DNA from 3 places in the Streptomyces sp. NPDC091387 genome. Region 3 is predicted to be linked to each of the others. Evidence: riboswitches for the same ligand, from Rfam matches in the RefSeq annotation. Region 3 holds a riboswitch; each other region holds the start of a gene.

Region 1 (2,257 bases), on a different contig from region 3:
CCAGCGGCAGATGCCCGCCGTGACGACGCTCTTGCCCGCGTCCGAGGTGGTCCCGGCGACCAGCAGCCCGCCGCTCATGTCGGTCTCCGTCCTGAGGTGCGCGTACCCGGGGCGTGCGGCCCCGAGCCGTGCGTCGAGGCGATCCGTCGTGCGGCCGCGGCCGCGCCCAGGCGGGCCGCCACGCTCACGCCGAGGGCCAGCGCACCGATCCGGCGCGACAGCCGTACGGCGCGTTCGATGTCCTCGGTCTCCACGGCCCGGCCCGTCTCCCCGTTGAGCACGGGGCGGTGCTCGACCCGGCCGCCGTAGGCGAGGGTGCCGCCCAGGCGGACGCCGAGGGCGCCCGCGAAGGAGGCCTCCACGGGGCCCGCGTTGGGGCTCGGGTGCTTGGCCGCATCCGCCCGCCAGGCCCGCAGCGCCCCCCGGGGCCGTCCGCCCGCGGCCACGGCGAGCAGCGCCGTCAGCCGGGCGCCCGGCCAGCCCGCGAGGTCGTCGAGGCGGGCCGAGGCCCAGCCGTAGCGCAGGTAGCGGGGCGACCTGTGGCCGACCATGGCGTCGAGGGTGTTGGCGGCCCGGAAGCCGACGAGTCCGGGGACCCCGCCCAGCGCACCCCAGACCAGGGCGCCGACCACGGCGTCCGAGGTGTTCTCGGCGACGGACTCCACCACGGCGCGGGCGATCTGCGGTCCGTCCAGGGACTGCGGGTCGCGGCCGCACAGGTGGGGCAGCCGCTCACGGGCCAGGGCGAGGTCCCCGGCGGCCAGGGCGTCCCCGATGGACCGGGCCTCGCGCCCCAGCGACGTACCGCCGACGACGGACCAGGTGGCGGCGGCGGTCAGGGCCACGGACGCGGCGGGACGGCGGCGCAGCGCGCGGGCGGCCAGCGCGGCACCCCCCGCGGCGCCTCCGGCGCAGACCAGGGTGTGCAGTGCGCCCCACCCGCGGTGGTCGCGCCACAGACGGCGTTCGACGTCTGCCGCGGCCCGCCCGAAGGCGGCGACCGGGTGTCCCCGGCGGGGATCACCGAGCAGCAGATCGCCGATCAGACCGGCCGTGGCGCCGTACGCGAAGATGCGATCGGCACGCACGGTTCAGCCGGCCGTCACGCCTCGAAGGACCTTCGTGCGGGCAACGGGTGGAAGGGGCGGCGCAGATACGGACGCACGGCGGCCGGGCATGGCGATATGTCCTCACTCAGGGTCCGCGCCCTGGTTCGACGTGACCGGCGACGAGAGTCTCCTGGCTCCCGGATCCGCAGTTCCCCCGGTCTTCCAGTCCACGTGGCGTGGACCGTGACTTCCGGTGGTGGGGGACTGCTCCCCGGTGACAGTGGCGGGACCGCGCCGGATTCGCACCGGCTTCCTCTGCTGTCGCCGTAATGGCTCCGGCAGTCCACCACGCTCCGCGAACGTCAGTCAACCTGCCGTTGACCTGCGACGGTGCAGTGTGCTGAGACCCACATCGGGCCGGACGCACACGAGGTGCGTCCGGCCCGATGAGCAGGAGCGGGAAGGGCCCCGCGGGGCCCTCCGGCCGTCAGGCGACGATCATGTAGATCCCGTAGGCCACGGCCGCCGCGCACAGCCCGAAGCAGACGTACGCGCCCGCGCGGGCCAGCATCAGGGACCCGCCGGCCTGCCCGCCCTGCGCGGCCGGTTCCGGCTGCCTGGAGAGGCCGACGATGCCCAGCGTGAAGAGGCCCACCAGGGCGACGGTGGCGACGAGAGAGACACCGAAGACGGTGCCGAGGGCTGCCCAGTCGATGTTCATGGGGATGTGTCCTTACACCGTGGCGGGTCGCGCCGGGTCGGCTACGGGTCCGGCCGGGGCCGGGATGGTGGTCTTGAGGTCCTGCTGCGCCTGGGCCGCGGTGGGCGGCGGGCTGACGGCCGCTATGGCGGCGGTGACGACGCCCGCGGGTTCGGCGTCCCCGGCAGTGCCGTTCCGGCCGCCGGGTGCGACGTCGTCCTGGCCGACCGGCTTGCGGCGCGACAGGACCCAGATCGCTCCGGAGCCCGCGACCAGCAGCACGGCGACGAGCACGACGCCCCAGGTGCCCTGCTGGGTGAGGAACTCCGCCCCCGCGCCGACCAGACCGGCGGCCGGCAGGGTCAGACCCCAGGCGACGAACATCCGGGTGGCGGTGGACCAGCGGACCACACCGCCCCGGCGGCCGAGGCCCGCGCCCATCACGGCGCCGGAGCAGGACTGGGTGGTGGAGAGGGAGAAGCCGAGGTGCGAGGAGGCCAGGATGACC
Region 2 (2,257 bases), on a different contig from region 3:
GCGCCGCCGCGGCCCGCCCCCGTTCCAGCCCGGGTACGACGACGCCGCGCCACGGGGTCAGCCGCAGTTCGCCGTTCCCGCGGTGCCTGGCGGTGCCGGTCAGCGCCTGCCACTGGTGGGCGCCGATACGCCCGAGGGGCACGCCGACGGACAGCGCGACGGTGCCGTGCGGGCCGGTCACGATGCCGGGATCAGGGGGCGCGGATTTCTCCGGGCGGGCGGGGACGGCGGTGGGTCCGGAGCTGATTCCGGCCTGCCGCAGCCGCCGTACAATCTCGTCGAGGAGCGGCTCGCCGCCCCCGGGCAGATCCGCCACCCGCCAGGCACCGGAGCCGGCCGCGGCGTCGAGGAAGGCCTCTGCGGCGATCAGGGCGGCCCGCGGCGCCCGTGCGCCGGGTATCCGTACCGCGCTCTCCGCGGAGCCGACCCGCAGAGTCGCCCCGCCGTCGCTCCGCGCCAGCAGGGTCACGTCGGCGCCCAGCGCGTCCACGTCGCCGCGTCCGTCGTCGAGGGCGAACAGGAACCGCCCCGACAGACCGGCCGCCGCGTCACTCGCGCACAGCAGCTCGTCCACCGCGGACAGCCACGGCCGGACGTCCCGCTCGCCCCGGCCGTCGAGACCGGAGAGCGGGGACGCCACGATGTTGCGGACGCGCTCGTGGCGCTCGGAGGGCAGCAGCCCCGACTCGGCCATCCCGGAGGCCAGTTCGCCGCCGCAGTCCGGGCCCAGGCCGCGCAGCTGCACGTTGCCGCGCGAAGTGAGATGCAACTCACCGTCGCCCAGCCGCTCCGCCAACTCCCCCAGCACATCGGCCTGCGCCGCGCTCAGCACGCCACCGGGGATCCGGACGCGGGCCAGCGCACCGTCGTCCGCCCGGTGCAGCCGCAGCGTCCCGGGGCAGGCGTCGCCACGGGCACGGGGAGAAGCGTCTCCTGTGCGCGCGGGAAGGATGGCAGGTGGGGGCATGGCGGCGAGCATACCGACCATCTCATCAGATCCGTATGAGCCCCAGTTGATAGGTGCCCCTTACTATGCCTAGCGACGGGCTGTCCGGCCCGTCGTCGCCACAGACGGCGACAGGGGAGGAAGCCCGGTGCGATTCCGGCGCGGTCCCGCCACTGTGAATCCGGTCGCACCGACCGGGTGAGTCAGGAACTCCCTTCCCCGTCCACCCGGCTCCGGCCGGGCAGGGGAGTCCCATTCCGACACCGCCCGGGGCGTGGATACCCCGAGGAAGGCCAGACGCCGCATGATCCTGCTCCTGTCGACGTCCGACACCGACCTGCTCAGCGCCAGGGCAGCCAACGGCCCGGTCACCTACCGCTACGCGAACCCCTCCCGGCTCCCGCTCCAGGACCTTCCGCAGCTTCTGGAGGGCACCGAACTGGTCGTCGTACGTCTCCTCGGCGGCGTCCGTGCCTGGCAGGACGGCCTCGACCACGTCCTCGCCACCGGACGCCCGGTCGTCGTCCTCACCGGGGAACAGGCCCCCGACGCCCAGCTGATGGCCGCCTCCACCGTCCCCATCGGCATCGCCGCGGAGGCCCACGCCTACCTGGCGCACGGCGGCCCCGCCAACCTGGAGCAGCTCGCCCGCTTCCTGTCCGACACCGTGCTGCTCACCGGCCACGGCTTCGAACCGCCCGCCCCCGCGCCCTCCTGGGGCCCGCTGGAGCGCACCCCCCGTGCGACGGACGGCCCCACCATCGCGGTGCTCTACTACCGCGCCCACCACATGAGCGGCAACACCGCGTTCATCGAGACCCTGTGCCGTGCCGTCGAGGACACGGGCGCCCGCGCCCTGCCGCTGTTCGTCGCCTCACTGCGCACGCCCGAGACCGAGCTCGTCGACGCGCTGCGGGACGCCGACGCGATCGTGACCACCGTGCTCGCGGCGGGCGGCACCCGGCCCGCGGAGGCGTCGGCCGGCGGTGACGACGAGTCCTGGGACGCCGGGGCCCTCACCGGCCTCGACGTGCCCATCCTCCAGGCGCTCTGCCTCACCAGTTCGCGGACCGACTGGGAGGACAACGACGAGGGCGTCTCGCCGCTGGACGCCGCGAGCCAGATCGCGGTCCCCGAGTTCGACGGCCGCCTGATCACCGTCCCGTTCTCGTTCAAGGAGATCGACGAGGACGGCCTCCCGGCGTACGTCGCCGACCCCGAGCGCGCCGCCCGGGTCGCCGGGATCGCCGTACGCCACGCCCGGCTCCGCCACATCCCGAACGCCGAGAAGCGCCTCGCGCTCGTGCTGTC
Region 3 (2,257 bases):
GGGAGTGCGCGCTCCCCCGCCTGCGCGGCCCGTTCGGTGTCCGTCACCCCGTGAGCCCGAAGGTACGCAGCCCGGCGGCGACGCGCTCCACGCCCTCGACCGTACGGATCGACGGGTTCATGGCCTGGCCGCTGAGCAGCACGTAGCGCTTGTGCCGTACGGCGTCCATGTTCTTCGTGGCGGGGTTGGACTCCAGGAACGCGATCTTCCGCGAGGCGCTCTCCGCGGTCTCCGACTTGCGGGTCAGATCGCCGATGACCAGCACGTCCGGGTTGCGGTCGGCGACCGTCTCCCAGTTGATCTGCGGCCATTCCTCATGGGTGTCGTCGAAGACGTTCTTCGCGCCGAGCTCGCGCGTGATGACGCCGGGCGCCCCGCAACAGCCCGCCAGGTACGGGGACTCGGCGTTGGCGAACCAGTACATCAGGGTGGCGCCGGAGGCGTCGATGCCGTCGGTGGCCTTCCGTACCCGGGCACGCAGCTGCGCCACGAGCTTCTCGCCCCGCTCCGGAACCCCGAACACCTTCGCCAGCTCGCGTACTTCGCCGTAGACGCTGTCCATGGTCAGCGCTCCGGTCCGGACTCCGTCGCCGTCCTTGCTGTTGTCCTTGGCGGTGCAGTCGGCGGGCGAGACGTAGGTGGGGACGCCCAGCTTCTCGAACTGTTCCCGGGGAGCGACGCCGCCCTTGGCGAGCGTCGACTCGAAGGAGGCGCTGACGAAGTCGGGCTCCTGGTCCAGGACCTTCTCCGACGAGGGGCGGTTCTCGGAGATCCTCGGGACGCCGGCGTTGGCCTTCTCCAGCCCCTTCATCACCGGGTCGGTCCAGGTGGCGGTGGCGGCCAGCCGGTCGGCGAGGCCGAGCGAGAGGAGGATCTCGGTGGACCCCTGGTCGACCGGGACGGCCCGGCGCGGGGCGGCGTCCACGGTGACGGTGCGCCCGCAGTTCTTCAGGGTCACCGGATAGCCCTCGCCCCCGGTGGGCTTGGCTGCGGAGCTGTCACCCCCACCGCCGCAGGCGGTCAGCAGGACGATTCCGGCCGTGAGCAGGGCGGCGGAGCGGGCGTGGCCGGCTATGGGCGGCACGGAGTACCTCGGCGTCTCTGGGCCCATGCGCGGGGCCCGGTGTACGGAGTTCCGCGACCCGGTGCCGGACCGCGGGTGCCAGCAGGTCTTCGGACTCGGGTTCGTACGGTCGGGACGCCTTCCCGGGAACCCATGGGTCTCCCAGTGGCCGTTGGCCCCGCCCGTCCCCCTCACCGCTGCGCGTCAGTTCCGGATTCGCACCGGATTCCCTGACCCCTACGTGGAGTTCGACTGGCCCAGGCACGCTACCACGGGCTTCCACGCAGCTCAGCGGCGGTGCGGCCGACAGAACGGGCGGGGTCCCGGCCCGCTCCACCGGCCCCCTCCACCGGCCCGGTCGCTAGGGCCGCAGGAGCGCGACCACGGCGTTGTGTCCACCGAATCCGAACGAGTGGCTGACGGCGCGCCGGACCGGCAGCACCAGCGGCTGCTTGGTGACGCAGTCGATGTCGAACCCGGGCGCGGGCGCGTCCAGGTTGGCGACCGGCGGGATGATTCCGCGCTGGAGGGTGAGGATCGTCAGTCCCGCCTCGATCGCTCCGGCCGCGCCCATGCAGTGGCCCAGTACGCCCTTGGGCGCGGTGACCGGCGGCCGGTGCGGGAAGACCCGGCCGATGAGGGCGGCCTCGGCCGCGTCGTTGCGCGGTGTGGCCGTGCCGTGGGCGTTGATGTGCTCGACATCCGCGGCCTGCCAGCCAGCGTCGCGCAGCGCGGCCTCGACGGCGGCCTGGGCGACCCGGCCGTCGGGGTGCGGGCTGGTGGGGTGGTGGGCGTCGGTGGTGGCGCCGGTGCCCGCGAGCAGCGCGCGCGGCTCGGCGCCCCGGGCCTCGGCGTCGGCCGCGCGCTCCAGCACCATGACGGCGGCGCCCTCCCCCATGACGAGCCCGGCCCGGTCGGCCGCGAAGGGCCGGCTGAGCCGGGACAGGTCCCCGTCCGCGTGGGCGGCCGCGCCGGATCTGGCGAATCCGGTCATGGCGATCGGGAAGAGGGTCGATTCGGTGGCCCCCGCGATGGCCAGATCGCACTGCCCGGTGACGAGCAGGTCCCGGGCCACGGACAGTGCGGTGATCCCGGACGAACAGGCGGTGCAGGGCGCCAGGCTCGGGCCCGTGGCGCCCATCTCGATCGCGATCTCGGCGGCCGGCATGTTCGGGATGGTGAGCAGGATCCCGG

Evidence for each region. Region 3 has a riboswitch for cobalamin ahead of ACIQM0_RS20510 (ABC transporter substrate-binding protein). Riboswitches for the same ligand answer to the same signal wherever they lie in the genome.
Region 1: another riboswitch for cobalamin. It lies ahead of ACIQM0_RS09090 (cobalamin biosynthesis protein); the one in region 3 lies ahead of ACIQM0_RS20510 (ABC transporter substrate-binding protein).
Region 2: another riboswitch for cobalamin. It lies ahead of cobN (cobaltochelatase subunit CobN); the one in region 3 lies ahead of ACIQM0_RS20510 (ABC transporter substrate-binding protein).

The regions. Positions count from the first base shown of each region.
Region 1 covers NZ_JBIVTZ010000003.1:487,383-489,639, forward strand. Annotated here, with positions in the region: gene ACIQM0_RS09085 (cobyric acid synthase) at 1-78, opposite strand, end outside; gene ACIQM0_RS09090 (cobalamin biosynthesis protein) at 75-1,088, opposite strand; cobalamin riboswitch at 1,233-1,366, opposite strand; gene ACIQM0_RS09095 (hypothetical protein) at 1,537-1,770, opposite strand; gene ACIQM0_RS09100 (anion permease) at 1,783-2,257, opposite strand, start outside.
Region 2 covers NZ_JBIVTZ010000015.1:26,797-29,053, reverse strand. Annotated here, with positions in the region: gene cobG (precorrin-3B synthase) at 1-979, opposite strand, end outside; cobalamin riboswitch at 1,027-1,179, shown strand; gene cobN (cobaltochelatase subunit CobN) at 1,251-2,257, shown strand, end outside.
Region 3 covers NZ_JBIVTZ010000009.1:260,854-263,110, forward strand. Annotated here, with positions in the region: gene ACIQM0_RS20505 (FecCD family ABC transporter permease) at 1-47, opposite strand, end outside; gene ACIQM0_RS20510 (ABC transporter substrate-binding protein) at 44-1,111, opposite strand; cobalamin riboswitch at 1,147-1,335, opposite strand; gene ACIQM0_RS20515 (beta-ketoacyl-[acyl-carrier-protein] synthase family protein) at 1,425-2,257, opposite strand, start outside.